One region of the Streptomyces sp. bgisy130 genome, then DNA from elsewhere that is predicted to be linked to it. Evidence: predicted binding sites of a transcription regulator. Region 1 holds the regulator's gene; each other region holds the start of a gene.
The links. The regulator HrcA, encoded in region 1, represses chaperone genes, less so after heat shock. The targets are predictions, from matches to a motif close to TTNGCACTCNGNNNNNCNGAGTGCNAA.
Positions count from the first base shown of each region.

Region 2: groES (co-chaperone GroES) is a predicted target of HrcA. The motif match lies at 1,161-1,187, and genes of this name have one in related genera.
Region 3: AC3EUV_RS23100 (FmdB family zinc ribbon protein) is a predicted target of HrcA. The motif match lies at 4,171-4,197, and genes of this name have one in related genera.

Region 1 is NZ_JBYISA010000005.1:233,182-239,084, forward strand. Features, by position in the region: gene AC3EUV_RS09990 (nitronate monooxygenase) at 1-299, opposite strand, end outside; gene dnaJ (molecular chaperone DnaJ) at 396-1,532, opposite strand; gene hrcA (heat-inducible transcriptional repressor HrcA) at 1,533-2,549, opposite strand; gene AC3EUV_RS10005 (MBL fold metallo-hydrolase) at 2,744-3,478, shown strand; gene AC3EUV_RS10010 (DUF3097 domain-containing protein) at 3,625-4,458, shown strand; gene AC3EUV_RS10015 (Uma2 family endonuclease) at 4,436-5,005, opposite strand; gene hemW (radical SAM family heme chaperone HemW) at 5,114-5,903, opposite strand, start outside.
Region 2 is NZ_JBYISA010000073.1:646-6,548, forward strand. Features, by position in the region: gene AC3EUV_RS37315 (FtsW/RodA/SpoVE family cell cycle protein) at 1-827, opposite strand, end outside; gene groES (co-chaperone GroES) at 1,334-1,642, shown strand; gene groL (chaperonin GroEL) at 1,778-3,400, shown strand; gene AC3EUV_RS37330 (hydroxyacid dehydrogenase) at 3,560-4,618, opposite strand; gene AC3EUV_RS37335 (SDR family NAD(P)-dependent oxidoreductase) at 4,837-5,610, opposite strand; gene AC3EUV_RS37340 (MOSC domain-containing protein) at 5,744-5,903, opposite strand, start outside.
Region 3 is NZ_JBYISA010000018.1:139,129-145,031, forward strand. Features, by position in the region: gene AC3EUV_RS23080 (MepB family protein) at 613-1,143, shown strand; gene AC3EUV_RS23085 (hypothetical protein) at 1,267-1,611, shown strand; gene mscL (large conductance mechanosensitive channel protein MscL) at 1,652-2,158, opposite strand; gene AC3EUV_RS23095 (S-methyl-5'-thioadenosine phosphorylase) at 2,872-3,705, opposite strand; gene AC3EUV_RS23100 (FmdB family zinc ribbon protein) at 3,821-4,159, opposite strand; gene AC3EUV_RS23105 (MFS transporter) at 4,272-5,573, opposite strand; gene AC3EUV_RS23110 (potassium/proton antiporter) at 5,886-5,903, opposite strand, start outside.

The sequences.
Region 1 (5,903 bases):
AGTTCGGTCTCGTACCAGGTGGCCTCGCCGGCGAGCTGTTCGCGGTAGACCTCGACCACGGTGCCGTCGGCCAGGGAGGGCTGCGGCATGAAGAGGTTGACGCCGAAGGGCCGGTCGGTCAGCGACCGCAGCTGTTTGATCTCCTGGTACATCCCGTCGGCGGTTTTGTAGCCGGCGGCGAGGAAGCCGAGACCGCCGGCCGCGCAGACGGCGGCGGCCAGCTCGGGTCCGGAGCCGCCGCCCGCCATCGGGGCCTGCACGATCGGGTAGCGGCAGAGATCGGTTGGTGCGGTGGGCATGAGCACATCGTGTCACGCCCACCGCACCGCCCCGAACGGGGGCGGTGGCGGCCACGCGGGCCCGGGGAGACTCCGCGGACCCCGGGCCGATCTGGGCTATCGCCCGTTGAAAGCGTCCTTCAGCCGCGAGAACAGCCCCTGCTGCCCCGGCTGGAACTGCCCCGTGGGCCGCTCCTCACCGCGGAGCTTGGCCAGCCGCCGCAGCGCCTCTTCCTGCTCGGGGTCGAGCTTGGTGGGCGTCTGCACCTCGACATGGACGATGAGGTCGCCGCGGCCACCGCCGCGCAGGTGGGTCACGCCGCGCTGGTGCAGCGGGATCGACTGGCCGGACTGGGTACCGGGCCGGACATCGATCTCCTCCACCCCGTCCAGCGTCTCCAGCGGGCACTTCGTGCCCAGCGCCGCCGCCGTCATCGGGATGGTGACCGTGCAGTGCAGATCGTCGCCGCGCCGCTGGAAGACCGGGTGCGGCAGCTCGTGGATCTCGACGTAGAGATCGCCGGCGGGGCCGCCGCCGGGGCCGACCTCGCCCTCGCCCGCGAGCTGGATGCGGGTGCCGTTGTCGACACCGGCCGGGATCTTGACGGTCAGGGTGCGGCGGGAGCGGATGCGTCCGTCGCCCGCGCACTCGTGGCACGGCGTCGGGACGACCGTGCCGAAGCCCTGGCACTGCGGGCACGGCCGCGAGGTCATGACCTGGCCCAGGAACGACCGGGTGACCTGCGAGACCTCACCGCGGCCGCGGCACATGTCACAGGTCTGCGCCGAGGTGCCCGGCGCCGCGCCCTCGCCGCTGCACGTCGTACAGACGACGGCGGTGTCGACCTGTATGTCCTTGGTGGTCCCGAAGGCCGCTTCGGTCAGCTCGATATCGAGCCGGATCATGGCGTCCTGGCCGCGGCGGGTGCGCGAGCGCGGCCCGCGCTGCGACGCGGTGCCGAAGAAGGCGTCCATGATGTCGGAGAAGTTGCCGAAGCCCGCGCCGAAGCCGCCCGCGCCCTGGCCGCCGCCCGCCTGCGAGAGGGGGTCTCCGCCGAGGTCGTAGACCTGCTTCTTCTGCGGGTCCGAGAGCACCTCGTAAGCGGCGTTGATCTCCTTGAACCGCTCCTGGGTCTTCGGATCCGGGTTCACATCCGGGTGCAGCTCACGCGCCAGCCGGCGGAAGGCCTTCTTGATCTGGTCCTGCGAGGCGTCGCGTCCGATACCGAGGACCGAGTAGTAATCCGTGGCCACTTACGACTCCGCGAGGATTTGTCCGACGTAACGTGCCACTGCGCGTACCGCTCCCATCGTTCCGGGGTAGTCCATGCGGGTCGGTCCGACCACGCCGAGTTTGGCGACTGCCTCGTCGCCCGAACCGTAGCCGACCGTGACGACCGATGTGGACGCCAGGCCTTCATGGGCATTCTCATGCCCGATACGTACGGTCATGCCCGAGTCCTTGGCCTCGCCGAGAAGCTTGAGCATCACCACATGCTCCTCAAGGGCCTCCAGCACCGGCCGGATGGTCAGGGGGAAGTCGTGCCCGAAGCGCGTGAGATTGGCGGTGCCGCCGATCATCAGCCGCTCTTCGGTCTCCTCCACCAGAGTTTCCAGCAACACCGACAGCACTGTCGAGACCGTGCTGCGGTCGTCCTGCTCGAAGGACTCCGGGAGATCCTGCACCAACTGCGGCACATCCGCGAACCGGCGCCCCACGACCCGGCTGTTGAGCCGGGCCCGCAGGTCCGCCAGGGAGGTTTCGCCGAACGGCGCCTGGCAGTCGATCAACCGCTGCTCGACCCGCCCGGTGTCCGTGATCAGCACCAGCATCAGCCGGGCCGGGGCCAGCGCCAGCAGCTCGACGTGCCGGACCGTGGACCGGGTCAGGGACGGGTACTGCACGACCGCGACCTGCCGGGTCAGCTGCGCCAGCAGCCGGACCGTGCGGCCCACCACGTCATCGAGGTCGACGGCGCCGTCCAGGAAGTTCTGGATCGCCCGCCGCTCCGGGCTGGACAGCGGCTTCACACCGGCCAGCTTGTCGACGAACAGGCGGTAGCCCTTGTCGGTCGGGATGCGCCCGGCGCTCGTGTGCGGCTGGGCGATGAAACCCTCGTCCTCCAGGGCGGCCATGTCGTTGCGGACGGTGGCCGGGGAGACGCCGAGCTGATGGCGCTCGGTCAGGGCCTTGGAGCCGACCGGCTCCTCCGTCCCGACATAGTCCTGGACGATGGCGCGCAGCACTTCGAGCCTGCGTTCACTGAGCATCCCGCGCACCTCCAGTCCGGCCGTCCGCCGTCTCGACTCTCCTGGCACTCACACGGGCCGAGTGCCAGACCTTGAGCCAGTGTACGGCCGAGTAGCACGGACACGGCAAGGGCGGCCGCACACTGCACCCGCCCGGTGACCGTGTTCGGTCGATCTGTCGGGCAACGCTATCGCGATGGCGCTAGCGTCTCGGTATGCACACGACTTGGGAAGAGGCCGGTTGGGAACAGCTCGGTGACGGTGTCGCCAGACGCCGGATGCCGGGCTGGGACGAGACGATCGGGGTGATCGCGGGGACCACCGGCGTCATGATCGTCGACACCGGCGCGACCCTGCGCGACGGTGCGGATCTGCGGCGCGCGATCCGCAGTGTGCTGGGCCGGAACGTGACGCATGTCGCGCTCACCCACCCGCATTTCGATCATGTCCTGGGCACCGCCGCCTTCGCGGGCGTCGAGGTCTTCGGCGCGGCCGGGCTGGGCGAGCTGCTGCGCCGCGGCAAGGACGAGCTGCGGCACGACGCGATCCGGCACGGCATCGACCGGGACACCGCCGCCGAGGCCGCCGATCTGCTGGTCGCCCCGCACCACCACGTCCACGACCAGCTGACCGTCGAGCTCGGCGACCGGCAGGTGCTGCTCGCCAACGTCGGCCCCGGCCACTCGGCGCACGATCTGGCGGTCCTGGTACCCGGCCGGGGCGGGTCCCCCGAGATTGTCTTCTGCGGCGACCTGGTCGAGGAGTCCGGCGAACCCCAGGCGGGCCCGGACGCGCTGCCGCAGCGGTGGCCCGGCGCACTGGACCGGCTGCTGGCCCTGGGCGGTGAGGACGCCCTGTATGTGCCCGGCCACGGCGCCGTGGTGGACGCCGGTTTCGTCCGCGCCCAGCGTGCCGCCCTCGCCGCCCGCTTCGGCGTCGCCCCCTCCTGAACCGCCCGCCGACCTCACGAGACAGGCCGCCATGCAGAGCAAGCGCTACAGCCCCGACCTCACCCCTCCCTGACTGCATCCCCCGGGGGCGACCCCCGGACCCCCGGCCGAAACACCGACCACCCGCAGAGAAGCAGGCCCACTCGATGCAGAACAGGCACTACAGCCCCGACCTCACCCCGCCCTGGAAGAAGCAGCGCCCCGCGCCCGAAGTGCCCGCCGAACCCGATCTGGTCGTCGAGGAGGTCACCTCGGGCTTCTGCGGCGCGGTGATCCGCTGCGAGAAGACGGCGCAGGGCCCGACCGTCACCCTGGAGGACCGCTTCGGCAAGCACCGTGTCTTTCCCATGGCGCCGCGCGGCTTCCTCCTGGAGGGCAAGGTGGTCACGCTCGTACGCCCCCAGGGCGCGCCGGCGCCGAGCGGTCCGGCACGCACCGCATCGGGCTCCCTCGCCGTCCCCGGCGCCCGCGCACGGGTCGCCCGCGCCGGGCGCATCTACGTGGAGGGCCGGCACGACGCCGAGCTGGTGGAGCGGGTGTGGGGCGACGACCTGCGCATCGAGGGCGTCGTCGTGGAGTACCTGGAGGGCGTCGACGACCTGCCCGCCATCGTCCGCGGCTTCTCCCCCGGCCCGGACGCCCGCCTCGGCGTCCTCGTCGACCATCTCGTTCCCGGCTCGAAGGAGTCCCGGATCGCGGCCGGGGTGACCGGTGACCACGCGCTGGTGGTGGGCCACCCGTACATCGACATCTGGGAGGCGGTGAAACCGTCCTCGGTCGGCATCCCGGCCTGGCCCTCCGTCCCGCACGGCCAGGACTGGAAAACGGGCGTCTGCCGGGCACTGGGCTGGCCGGAGAACACCGGCGCCGCCTGGCAGCGGATCCTCTCCCGCGTGCGCTCCTACAGGGACCTGGAGCCGGCGTTGCTGGGGCGGGTGGAGGAGCTGATCGACTTCGTCACGGCCGGCGGTGACGTGTGACACCAGCAAGCGTCCCGAACCGCGAGGTGTCCAGCTCGACGCCGAGGGTGTCGACGCGGAGCGAGGCACCGAACGAGACGGTGCGCTGAACCTCGTAGTCGGCGTCTTCTCCCGCGCCGTGCGGTTCCGTCAGCAGTACGCAGCGGGCGTCATACGGGTCGACGATCAGATACGCGGGGATTCTCCCTGCGGCGTAGAGGGAGCGCTTCAGGCCGTAGTCGCGGTCGGCGCTGCGCAGGGAAACCACCTCGAGCAACAGCGTCACGTCCGCAGCGGGTACGAGCCATCCGGAACCCTCGCACCTTCCGCGCTCCATCACCACGAGGTCGGGCTGTGGCTTGCTGACCTCCCCCGGGAACGAGATGTGCTGTGTCGCGAACCTGTGCCAGCGGCCGTGCGGAATCTGCCCCGTCACCTCGCTGACGATCTTGTTGTGGACGATATCCGTCCCGCCGGTCAGCAGAATCTCCCGGCGCAGGAGCTCCGCCCGGAGACCCTCCGGAGGCTCGAACTCCGCGAAGTACTCCTCGATATGCTGATCGTGCACTGCGGCCAACCGCCCAACTGTCCCTGCCTGCCGATGTGTTGCCGGCAGCCTAGGGACGCCGTTGCCCGGTGGGCGGGGTCTCTGGGGTGAGATCCCTCGGCCGGGTGATCAGTCCACCAGATCCCGCACCACCGCGTCGGCGAGCAGTCGCCCCCGGAGCGTCAGCACCGCCCGGCCGGCCTCGTACGGGCCGGGCTCCAGCAGGCCGTCCGCCAGTGCCCGCGCCGCCGCCCGTGCCCCCGTCGGGGCCAGGATGTCGAGCGGGCAGCCGTCCACCAGGCGCAGTTCCAGGAGGATGCGTTCGACGCGGCGGTCCTCGGGGGAGAGGAGTTCGCGGCCGGCGCCCGGGGAGCGGCCCTCGGTGAGCGCCTGGGCGTAGGCGCCGGGGTGTTTGACGTTCCACCAGCGGACGCCGCCGACGTGGCTGTGGGCGCCGGGGCCGGCGCCCCACCAGTCGGCGCCGGTCCAGTAGAGCTCGTTGTGGCGGCAGCGGGCGGCGTCGGTGGTGGCCCAGTTGGAGACCTCGTACCAGGTGAAACCGGCCGCGGCGAGGCGTTCCTCGGTGATCAGGTAGCGGTCGGCGTGCACATCGTCGTCGGTCATCGGGACCTCGCCGCGGCGGATCCGGCGGGCCAGCTGGGTGCCCTCCTCGACGATCAGGGCGTAGGCGGAGACATGGTCGGGGCCGGCGCCGATCGCGGCGTCGAGGGAGGCGCGCCAGTCGTCGTCGGTCTCGCCCGGGGTGCCGTAGATCAGATCGAGGTTGACGTGGTCGAAGCCGGCGGCGCGGGCCTCGGCGACACAGGCCTCGGGGCGGCCCGGGGTGTGCGTCCGGTCGAGGATCTTCAGGACGTGCTGGCGGGCGCTCTGCATGCCGAAGGAGACGCGGTTGAAGCCG
Region 2 (5,903 bases), on a different contig from region 1:
ACGACGGCCGCGCCGACCGTGGCCATCAGCAGGCCGCACACCACCCAACTGGTGCGGTCGGTGGCCATGTAGAGCATGATCACGAAGACGCCGAAGAAGATCAGCGAGGTGCCCAGGTCCCGTTCGAAGATCAGCACCAGCAGGCTGATCGCCCAGATCGTGAAGATCGGCGCGAGCTGACGCCCCGGGGGGAGCTGGATGCCCATGACGCGGCGGCCGGCCAGCGCCAGGGCGTCGCGGTTGACGGTGAGATAGCCCGCGAAGAACACCGAGATCATGATCTTCACGAACTCGCCGGGCTGCAACGACAGCGGCCCCAGCAGGATCCAGCGCTTGGCGCCGTACATGTCGGCGCCGAAGAAGGCCGGGGCCATCAGCAGCACCAGCGCGATCACCATCGTCAGATAGATGTAGCGCTGGAGGATGCGGTGATCGCGCAGCATCAGCAGGATGGCGAGGCAGACCACCACCCCGATCACCGTCCACAGCAGCTGGCCGTTGGCCGCCTGGGCCGTTTTCAGCCGGGGCGACTGTGCGTAGGTGAGGTCCAGGCGGTGCAGCAGCACCAGGCCGATCCCGGTCAGCAGGGTGGCCAGCGGCAGGATCAGCGGATCGGCGCGGGGCGCGTAGCGGCGCAGGACCAGATGCGGGACCAGCGTCATGAACAGCATGCCGGCGGTGAAGAGCGCCAGTCCGCCGGGGCGCAGGGCGCCCATCGACAGGCCGGTGTAGGTGTAGCCGAAGACCGTGATCAGGACGACGAGGGCGAGCAGCCGGGCCTCGGTTCTCCGCCGGTCCGGGGCCTGGGCGAGCGCGGCGAACGTCATGGTGCGCTCGACATCCCGCTCCGGCACCCGGGCCTTCCGGGGAACTCTGGTCGGTGCACGCACGGCTTGTCCTCCGCCATCTTGTCGAGGCCGCCGGCCGGCCGGGTACGGGGCCCGGTTCGTCCGCCAGGCAATCGAGGAAGGAGACGAGGCAGCCGAGGGCGTGGTTGCGAGGGAAGGGGAAGGCATGTCCGATTTGGCGGGAAGCTGCCTGCCTCGTCACCCGCCCCGCCCCCGCTGTAGATGGCCATGATCGCCGAAGGCGGGCCGGCCGGGGAAACGGGGCCGCGCACGGCCGGTCAACCTGCGTCGCGGGAAGAGCTGCCCGCCGCGCTGGCACTCCGCTTGACCGAGTGCTAACCGCGTCATAGTCTCGGCGTTGGCACTCTCCAGTGGGGAGTGCCAGACACAGCGACGGGCAGGTCCGGCACCCGCGACGACGGATCCACCTGGTCGCCACCTCAGACAGTTAACCCCGTGAGATCTCCGAAGGGGGAGGTCGGATCGTGACGACCACCAGCTCCAAGGTTGCCATCAAGCCGCTTGAGGACCGCATCGTGGTCCAGCCGCTCGACGCCGAGCAGACCACGGCTTCGGGCCTGGTCATTCCGGACACCGCCAAGGAGAAGCCCCAGGAGGGCGTCGTCCTGGCCGTGGGCCCGGGCCGGGTCGAGGACGGCAAGCGCGTCGAGCTCGACGTGAAGGTCGGCGACGTCGTGCTCTACAGCAAGTACGGCGGCACCGAGGTGAAGTACAACAACGAGGACTACCTCGTTCTCTCGGCTCGCGACGTGCTCGCGATCGTCGAGAAGTAAGTCACCCAGTTTTGCCGTGATCTGCGCCCCTGGTTCCCGCGTCTAAACAACCCGGGGCAGGGGCGCAGTTCGTTTGAGCGACAGCGGTCCCCACGTCGTGGCCGAGGATCGCAATGAGAGGACTTGAAGCAACCCATGGCGAAGATCCTGAAGTTCGACGAGGACGCCCGTCGCGCCCTTGAGCGCGGCGTCAACAAGCTTGCCGACACCGTCAAGGTGACCATCGGCCCCAAGGGCCGCAACGTCGTCATCGACAAGAAGTTCGGCGCGCCGACCATCACCAACGACGGTGTCACCATCGCCCGTGAGGTCGAGGTCGACGACCCGTACGAGAACCTCGGCGCCCAGCTCGTCAAGGAGGTGGCGACCAAGACCAACGACATCGCGGGTGACGGCACCACCACCGCCACCGTGCTGGCCCAGGCGCTGGTCCGCGAGGGTCTGCGCAACGTCGCCGCCGGCGCCTCCCCCGCCGCCCTGAAGAAGGGCATCGACGCCGCCGTCAAGGCCGTCTCCGACGAGCTTCTCGCCACCGCCCGTCCGATCGACGACAAGTCCGACATCGCTGCCGTGGCCGGTCTGTCCGCGCAGGACAAGCAGGTCGGCGAGCTCATCGCCGAGGCGATGGACAAGGTCGGCAAGGACGGTGTCATCACCGTCGAGGAGTCCAACACCTTCGGTCTGGAGCTGGACTTCACCGAGGGCATGGCCTTCGACAAGGGCTACCTCTCGCCGTACATGGTCACCGACCAGGAGCGGATGGAGGCCGTCCTCGAGGACCCGTACATCCTGATCCACCAGGGCAAGATCTCCTCGATCCAGGACCTGCTGCCGCTGCTGGAGAAGGTCATCCAGGCCGGTGCCTCCAAGCCGCTGCTGATCATCGCCGAGGACGTCGAGGGCGAGGCCCTGTCGACCCTGGTCGTGAACAAGATCCGTGGCACCTTCAACGCCGTGGCCGTCAAGGCCCCCGGCTTCGGTGACCGCCGCAAGGCGATGCTCGGCGACATGGCCACCCTCACCGGTGCCACCGTCATCGCCGAGGAGGTCGGCCTCAAGCTCGACCAGGCCGGTCTGGACGTGCTCGGCACCGCCCGCCGGGTGACCGTCACCAAGGACGACACCACCATCGTCGACGGTGGGGGCAAGTCCGAGGACGTCACCGGCCGGGTGGCCCAGATCAAGGCCGAGATCGAGTCCACCGACTCGGACTGGGACCGCGAGAAGCTCCAGGAGCGCCTCGCCAAGCTCGCCGGTGGCGTCTGCGTCATCCGCGTGGGTGCGGCCACCGAGGTCGAGCTCAAGGAGAAGAAGCACCGTCTGGAGGACGCCATCTCCGCGACCCGCGCCGCGGTCGAGGAGGGCATCGTCTCCGGTGGTGGCTCCGCGCTGGTCCACGCCGCCAAGGTGCTGGAGGGCTCCCTCGGCAAGGAGGGCGACGAGGCCACCGGTGTCGCCGTCGTCCGCCGCGCCGTCGTCGAGCCGCTGCGCTGGATCGCGGAGAACGCCGGTCTCGAGGGCTACGTCATCACCGCGAAGGTCGCCGAGCAGGACAAGGGCAACGGCTTCAACGCCGCCACCGGCGAGTACGGCGACCTGGTCAAGGCCGGCGTCATCGACCCGGTCAAGGTCACCCGCTCCGCCCTGGAGAACGCCGCGTCGATCGCCTCGCTGCTGCTGACGACCGAGACCCTGGTCGTCGAGAAGCCCGCCGAGGAGGAGCCGGAGGCCGGTCACGGTCACGGCCACGCGCACTGACGCCAGTCGCCGCGCACTGACGTGAGCCGTCACCTCGGCTGATGTCGGACCGCTTCACCCGAGACCCGGTTCCCGCTTGGCGGGGGCCGGGTCTCAGGGTTTCCGGGGCGCGGGCGGGGCCCCTGCCGGGCGCCGGACTCCCCGCCGGCCGGGCCCGGTTCACGCCGAGTGGTGCAGCTCCTCGCGGCGTACGGGGGTGAGGAACGGGCGGCCCCGGCCGTAGCGTTCGAGTTCGTCGAGGGCGTGGTCGGCCAGGCGGTGGAGCTCGGTGCCCAGTGAGCCCGCCACATGCGGGGTCAGCAGCACGTTCGGCAGGTCGTACAACGGCGAACCGGGGCGCGGGAGTTCGGGCTCGGTGACGTCGAGGACCGCGTACAGCCGGCCGGTGACCAGTTCGGGCAGCAGGGCCGCCTCGTCGACCAGCGAGCCGCGGGCGGTGTTGATCAGGGTCGCGCCGTCCGGCATCAGGGCCAGCTGCCGGGCGCCGAGCAGATGGCGGGTGGCGGGCAGCTGCGGGGCGTGCACGGTGACGAGGTCGCTGTCGGCGCAGAGCGCGTCGAGCGGAACGGCGGCCGCGCCGAGCCGGGTGGCCTCGGCGGCGTCCACATGCGGGTCGTACAGCAGGACGCGCAGGTCGAACGGGCGCAGCAGCTCGATGACTCGGCGGCCGATACGGGAGGCGCCGATGACGCCGACGGTGCGGCGGTAGTTGCCGGCCCCGGCGAGTTCGTCCGGCCAGTCGTGCGGCGCGCGCAGGCCGCGATAGCGGTGGGCGGCGTGCAGGACGCGCTTGTTGGCGAAGAGGATCGCGGCGAGGGTGTATTCGGCGACCGGGAGGGCGTTGGCGGCGGCGGCCGAACTGACGGCGATACCGCGGTCCCAGCAGGCGTCGGTGAGGTGGTGCTTGACCGATCCGGCGGCGTGCACGACGGCCCGCAGCCGGGGGGCCGCGGCCAGCACCCGGTCGGTCAGCGGTGGCGCGCCCCAGCAGGTGAGCAGCACCTCGGCGCCGGCGAGGGCGGCGGCGACCTCGGGGGTGGGGTCGGCCAGCTCGTGGGCGACCAGGTGCGGGTCCGTACGGGCCAGGGCCGCGAGCCGGGTGTGGTGGCGGGCGCCGAGCAGCCGGCCGGCGACGCCCGGCCCCATCGAGAGCAGGACGCCGGGCCGGACCGGTGGCGTTTCCGCAGGTCCCGGGAGACTGTCAGAGGTGGGGTGCATAGTGCTGAACGGACCTCCTTCGCGGTCGCCCGTCGTCGCGCCCCGCTCGTCCCGCGTCGCGCGTCGCCGGCCGGTTCGCGTCACTGTGCGTCCTGTGCCGTCCCGCGGGGGACGGGCCCGTGGGTGCCCTGTCCTCGCACCCCACCGCCCCGCCCCGCGCGCCACGGCCATGGCACCACCCCGCCGCCGCCCCCGGCAACGGGCCGGCTGACCCGGCGTCAGCGGGGCCCGTATTTACGGCCGGTACGGGACGTCAGTCCCCCCAGCACGCCACGGGGCGCCAGCTTCACCGCGCCCATCAGCGCCTTGTACCGCGGATCCGGAATGGACAGCGACTTCCCCCGCGTCAGGTCCTTCATCGCGGCATCGACCAGCTTGTCCGCGTCCAGCCACATCCACCCGGGGATGTTGTCCGTCCCCATCCCGGCCCGCTCGTGGAACTCGGTCCGTACGAACCCCGGGCACAGCGCCATCAACCGCACGCCGCTGCCCGCCAGATCGCGCGCCGCCCCCTGGGTGAACTGCACGACCCAGGCCTTGCTCGCGCCGTAGGTGCCCCGCGGGACGAACGCCGCCACCGACGCCACATTGACCACCGCGCCGCGCCGCCGGTCCCGCATCCCGCGCACCCCGGCCGTGGTCAGCCGCAGTACCGCCTCACAGTGCACCTTGAGCATCGTCAGCTCATCGGCCATCGAGACCTCGAGGTACTCGCCCTTGTTGCCGAAACCGGCGTTGTTCACCAGCAGGTCCACCGGGTGTTTGGCGTCCGAGAGCCGGGCCTCGACGGCGGCGATGCCCTCCTCGGTGGCGAGATCGGCGCTCAGCACCTCCGCCTCGATGCCGTGCCGGTCGTGCAACTCGGTGGCCTGCTCGCGCAGTCGCTTCTCGTCGCGGGCCACCAGCACCACGCTGTGGCCGTCACTCGCGAGCCGCCGGGCGAACGCCGCCCCGATGCCCGCCGTCGCTCCCGTGATCAATGCAGTCGTCATACGGGCACGCTATCCGCCCCGGGCACGGCGCCCGAGCCCCAACCCCCGGTGACGCGGCCGCCCCACGGCCCACCGGAGGCAGATCCTCCGCCGCCCGCTCCGGGCCCCGCCGCCCCGCGCCCGGCGGGCCCGCTCAACCCGCCGCCCGCTCCGCATACTTCCGCGCCTTGTGCCGCGCCTCCTCCGGCAGCGCCGTACCCGCCTCCAGCAGCCGCGGCAGCAGCTCCCGCCGGGTCGTCAGGGCCCGGAACACCATCTCGATCGTCACCTCGTGATCCGGCCGGTGCACCACC
Region 3 (5,903 bases), on a different contig from region 1:
CCTAGCGTGGAGCACGTGTGAAGCGCCGGCCCCAAGCATCCGGCCGAGCTCCGGCCCGACCATCGGCCCAAGCGCTGGTCCCCACACCACTCCGATCAGCGTCCCATCCCCCGGGCCCTCCCCCCGCCACCACCCCCACCCCACCCCCACTCCGTCCCCCACCGGAAAGGTCGCCGGCCCATGGCTCGTCATGAGTACGCGCACCCCCGCCATCCCCTGCCCGGCAGTGATCGCAGGTGGCCCCTCAGGCGTAGCCGCGCGTCACAGGGGCCGCCGACCCGGCCCCATGACGGACATCGCCCGCACCCCATACCCACCCACGACAAGGGCCGCTGAGGCAGGGGGTGTTCGCCTCGCCTCCACCCGGCTCACGTCGCTCGCTGGGCGGTCACGTCCTTGCCCGTGACGGTGTGCGGGCACTCCGGCGCGGGGGCATTCCGACGAACCTTTAGAGGTCGTTTCGTTTGGTAGCCGCACCGCGGGGCGCCCTCGGCTGCCCTTACCATCCGCCGTGAAAACCGGTATGCCCGTCCCGCAGGTATGTCCGGCGGGTGGCAATGACACGATGGGGGAATGGTGACAAAGCCCGAAGAATCCTTGGAGTGCCGGTCCATGGTTCCCGAGCCCTGGCCGGATGGGGAATCCCTGCATGCTGAGCTCCTCGCGGCAAAGGAGAGGGTTTACGACCCCTGTGGGTTCACCTGTTCTCGGCCAGTTCCCGAAGCGGAGAGTGCTGAGTACGCGGCACATGAATTCACGCTCGACGGCTCCTCCGTCCGGTTCCGGGTTGCCAAGACCACCCCGACGAAGGTCGGTCAGTTCGTCACGGTGTGGAAGCGGAGCCCCGGCGGGCCGATTCAGCCGTTCGACTCCGGGGATCCGGTGGATCTTTTCGTCATCAGCACTCGCGAGGGCGGTCACTTCGGGCACTTCGTCTTTCCGCGCGAGGTGCTGTGTGAGCGCGGCATCGTTTCCCGGAACGGCGCCGGCGGAAAGCGGGCGTTTCGCGTCTACCCGCCGTGGGTGGAGACCACCAATCGGCAGGCCCGCACCACCCAGACGTGGCAGGTGAACCACTACCTCCAGATCCCTGAGAACGGGCCCCTCGATCTGGCCCGCGCCCAGGCGCTCCATCACCCCTGACCGACAGGCCCTGTCGCCCCGTGGGAAGGCGCGTCCCCCACTCATGCCCAGCCGCCCCGGCACCGGACGGGCCTCAGCGCCAAGCCGCCCGCCCCCCTCCCGCCCCGCCCGTACCCTGGACACGTGAGCACCACCCCCGAACCCGAGCCGACGCCCGCGCCCCACGACGGCTCCGACGCCGAGCAGGCCCCCTCCGACGCCGAGCAGGCGCCGTCCGCCACAGAGCCGACGCCCGCGCCCTCCGACGCCGAGCAGCCGCCCCCCGCCACCGAGCGCACCACCCCCGCGCCCTCGCCCACCGTCCGCCCGGCGGCCCCCCGGTCCGCCGCGAAGCTGATCTTTGACGACCCGTTGAACCAGCAGTCCTCGGACGACACCGACCGTGGCTGGGGCGAGCGTCCGGCCGGGGGCGACAGTGCTGCCGATCTGGCCCGTTTTCTGGACGAGAAGCCGCCGCACCACCTCTGAGCGAAGTGCGCGGGCGGCGTGCGCCGGGCGTGGGGGTCTGCTAGTCGCGGGTCTTCTGGGTGCCGATGGTGCCCGTGGTGGGTGCGGGCGCGGACGGTGAAGCGGTGCGCTGGGCGAGCAGGGCATCGCGGATTTCGGTGAGCAGTTCGATCTCGGTGGGGTCGGCGGGGGCCGCCTCCAGTGCCTGACGGGCCGCCTGGCGTTCCTTCCACTTGTTGATCGGAAGGATCATGAGGAAGTAGACGACCCCGGCGGTGATCAGGAACGTCAGGGCGGCGCTGAGCACCGAGCCCCAGAGGATGTAGATCCCGTCGGTGAATGCGCCCGTCTTGGGATCCTTGGCGCAGACCGCGGTGAGGCACGCCTGGTAGTGATCGAGGTTCTGCGAGCCGAGCGCGCCCACGATGGGGTTGATGATGCCCTTCACCACCGCGTTGACGATGTTCGTGAAGGCCGCACCGACGACGACCGCGACCGCGAGTTCGATGACGTTGCCGCGCATCAGGAATTCCTTGAATCCCTGAAGGACGCCCTTGCTCTCGCTCACCTGACAGCCTCTTTCCATGCTCACTACGGACGGTGCACCAACAATCCGCACCGCAACTTACGGCAGGGCAGGGGAGAGGTGTCCAGTCGTGTGACATGAACCATCCAGCGGCCGGTGCGTCGGCACGGAATCGGTGGTTCCGGGAGAAGGGGCCGAGCGTGCGGGCCGTAGGGACGGAAGCCGCGGTACCGGTGCGGTGGGCGCGCCCCCATTGGCGCGCGGCGGGTGCCCCGCCATGCGCAGCAGTCTCGCGTGGGGTGGGCGCGGAGGCCACTCGATCTTGGAGCATGGTCACCGCCCTCCCGGGGCCGTCGCCGACGGGCAGCCGGGGGCCGGGACGTCTCGTACGGCGCCGTACGACGCGCCGCCGGCCAGTGCTGCGGCGGTCAGCGCCAGGCCGGCCGCCAGTAGGCGCTGTCGCGCGGGCCGCCCGCCTCGGCGCCGCCCGCCGCCTGCCCGGACCGGTGCGAAGTGCGGCACTTCACACGGCGGGGGAGCGGGCAGCGGCGGGGAGAGGGCATCGGGGACGGCCAGGGGAGGGGGCGCGTGAGTGGTCCGGAGCATGGGGCACCGCCAGGGGGTGAGGGGTCGGGTGAACCGCTGATCACCACCGTGCCGGAAGACTCCGTCCGCCCGCTCCGGGCTGTGGACGGCCCCGCTCCTGTGGACAACTCGGCCACCCGGGAGGGGGAGGCCGAGCGCTCCGCGGGGCGTTACGGCAGCTCGATGCCCAGGTCCCAGCCGGTGTGGGCGCCGGTGCACAGGCAGTCGCGGGCCGCGTTGCCGGGCAGGCCGGCGATCGCGTCGAAGAGGACCTCACGCAGCCGGCCGACGTTCTCGGCGAAGACCCTGAAGACTTCGTCGTGGGAGACGCCCTCACCGGTCTCGGTGCCCGCGTCCAGGTCGGTGACCAGGGTCAACGAGGTGTAGCAGAGGCCCAGTTCGCGGGCCAGGACGGCTTCGGGATGGCCGGTCATGCCGACCACCGACCAGCCCTGTGCGGCATGCCAGCGGGATTCGGCGCGGGTCGAGAAGCGGGGGCCCTCGATGACGACGAGGGTGCCGCCGTCGACCGGCTCCCAGTCGCGGCCGCGGGCCGCGGTGAGGGCGGCCCGGCGCCCGGTGGGGCAGTACGGGTCGGCGAAGGTCAGATGGACGACGTTGGGGGTGCTGCCGTCGGGGAGCGGCTCGCCGTCGAAGTAGGTCTGGGCACGGGCCTTGGTGCGGTCGACGAGCTGGTCGGGGACCATCAGCGTGCCGGGGCCGTACTCGGGGCGCAGCCCGCCGACCGCGCACGGGCCGAGGACCTGGCGTACGCCGAGCGAGCGCAGGGCCCACAGGTTGGCGCGGTAGTTGATGCGGTGCGGCGGCAGGTGGTGGCCGCGGCCGTGCCGGGGCAGGAACGCGACCTGGCGGCCGGCGATCTCTCCCAGGAACAGCGAATCGCTCGGGCGCCCGTAGGGGGTGTCTACCGTGATCTCGGTCACGTCGTCGAGGAAGGAGTAGAAACCCGATCCGCCGATAACGCCAATCTCCGCGTCAGCCATGCCGATCACACTATCGGGGCGCGGCGGAGGGGGAAGGCCGGTCGCGGGGACGAAAGGAAGCCGTAAGACGACGGACCCCGCCGTCGGTGACGGCGGGGTCCGGTGACGTGCGGGGTCAGGCGGCGGAGCTGGTGCCCGAGCTGCTGCCGGTGGACGAAGCGGCGGCCGGGGCGGAGGACTTGCTGTCGGAGCTGCCGGACGAGGAGCTCGACGCGTCCGAGGAGGACGTCGTGCCCGACGTGGAGGTGCTCTTGGCGGGGCTGCTGCTGGACGATGAGCCGCGGCTGTCGTTGCGGTAGAAGCCGGAGCCCTTGAAGACGATGCCGACCGCGGAGAACACCTTCTTGAGGCGTCCGTTGCAGGCGGGGCACTCCGTGAGCGCGTCGTCGGTGAACTTCTGCACCGCCTCGAGGCCCTCGCCGCACTCGGTGCACTGGTACTGGTAGGTCGGCACTTGTCTTCCTCCTGGCACTCTCACTCGATGAGTGCTAACGACGCTCCATATTGCAGTATTCCCGCCCGCCAGTCCACCGTGACCGGCGGACGGTGACCCACTCCACGCTCGGTCAGGCGCGCGCCAGCTCCCGTTCGCGGTCCTCGGAAACGGCCGGGACCCGGTCGCCGGCGCCGTCCGCCGGGGAGCCGGCGACCACGGTCGAGGAGCGCGGCAGCAGGTGGGCGCGGAGCGCCAGCAGCACCGTCAGGGCCAGCGCCGTACCTGCCAGCGGCACCAGGAAGCCCATGCTCGGGCCGAAGCGGTCCGCCAGCTGGCCGGACGAGGTGGCCGCGGCCGCCTGGCCCAGCGCGACCGCGCCGGTCAGCCAGGTGAACGCCTCGGTGCGGGCGGCGGCCGGCACCAGCGACTCCACGAGGGTGTAGCCGGTGATCAGGGCCGGGGCGATGCACAGGCCGACGACCAGGCCGACGGCGCCCAGCAGCGGCACCGCGGTGACCGCCCACAGCGGCGTGGTGGCCAGCGCCAGCAGCCCGTAGGCGACCAGCAGCCGGCGCCGCGGGCCGACCTTCCAGGCGAGGGCGCCGCAGGCGATACCGGCGAGCATGTTGCCGCCCGCGAAGATCCCGTAGAGCACGCCGTTGATGCCGGGCTGGCCGATGTGCTCGGTGAAGGCCGTCAGCGAGACCTGCATCCCGCCGAAGACGGCACCGATGCCGAGGAACGCCACGATCAGGACGCGTACGCCGGGCACCGACAGCGCCGAGACGCGCGGCCGGTCGCCGGACTGCGCCCGGTGCACCGCCGGCTGGCTGCGCCGCTGCGCGGCGAACAGCAGCCCGCCGGCCAGGGTCAGCGCGGCCTCGGCGACCAGCCCGGCCGCCGGGTGGACACCGGTGCACAGCGCGGTCGCCAGTACGGGGCCGACCACGAAGGTGAACTCGTCGGTCACCGACTCGAAGGCGGCGGCCGTCGGCATCAGCGGACTGCCGCCGAGCCGGGCGGCCCAGCGGGCCCGCACCATCGGGCCGACCTGCGGCGTCGAGGCGCCCGTGGGGACCGCCACCGCGAACAGCGTCCACAGGGGGGCGTGGGCCAGGGCGAGGATGATCAGGGCCACGACACCGGCGGCATGCACCAGGACGCCGGGAATCAGCACCGCGCGCTGCCCGAAGCGGTCGGCGAGCTTGCCGCTCTGCGGGGCGAACAGGGCCATCGCGACACCGGTCGTGGCGGACACCGCGCCCGCGGTGCCGTACGAGCCGGTGGTGGACTGGACGAGCAGCACGATGCCGATCGTCAGCATGGCGAAGGGCTGCCGGGCCAGGAAGCCGGGCAGCAGGAATGTCCATGCACCAGGGGTGCGGAGCAGCGGTCCGTATCCGGAACGGGAGTCCTTGACCGCGGATGCCACGGCCGGGCCTTTCTGCCGCCTGGTAGCGCGCCACCCGCGAGGTCGTCACGGGAACGCGCCGAGAGCTGTCCTCTCGCGCAGGACCGAGTGATACCGCGTGGTCCGCACCGGGAGAGGTGGCTGCGTAAGGCAGGGGGACCGCGGCCGCCGAGCGGTCGCGCCAGCTCTGCATCAGGCAGAGTTGGTTCGTCGATGTGCCTCTTCATACTACAGGCCGCGGGGCGTAAAGCCCTGGGATCGGACAGGGCATCACGCAGATTCCCTTGGGATCCGTGGAGAGATGCAGCACATTCCCGCTCGGGGGGCCGGACCTCAGCGGTGGCGGTGCCG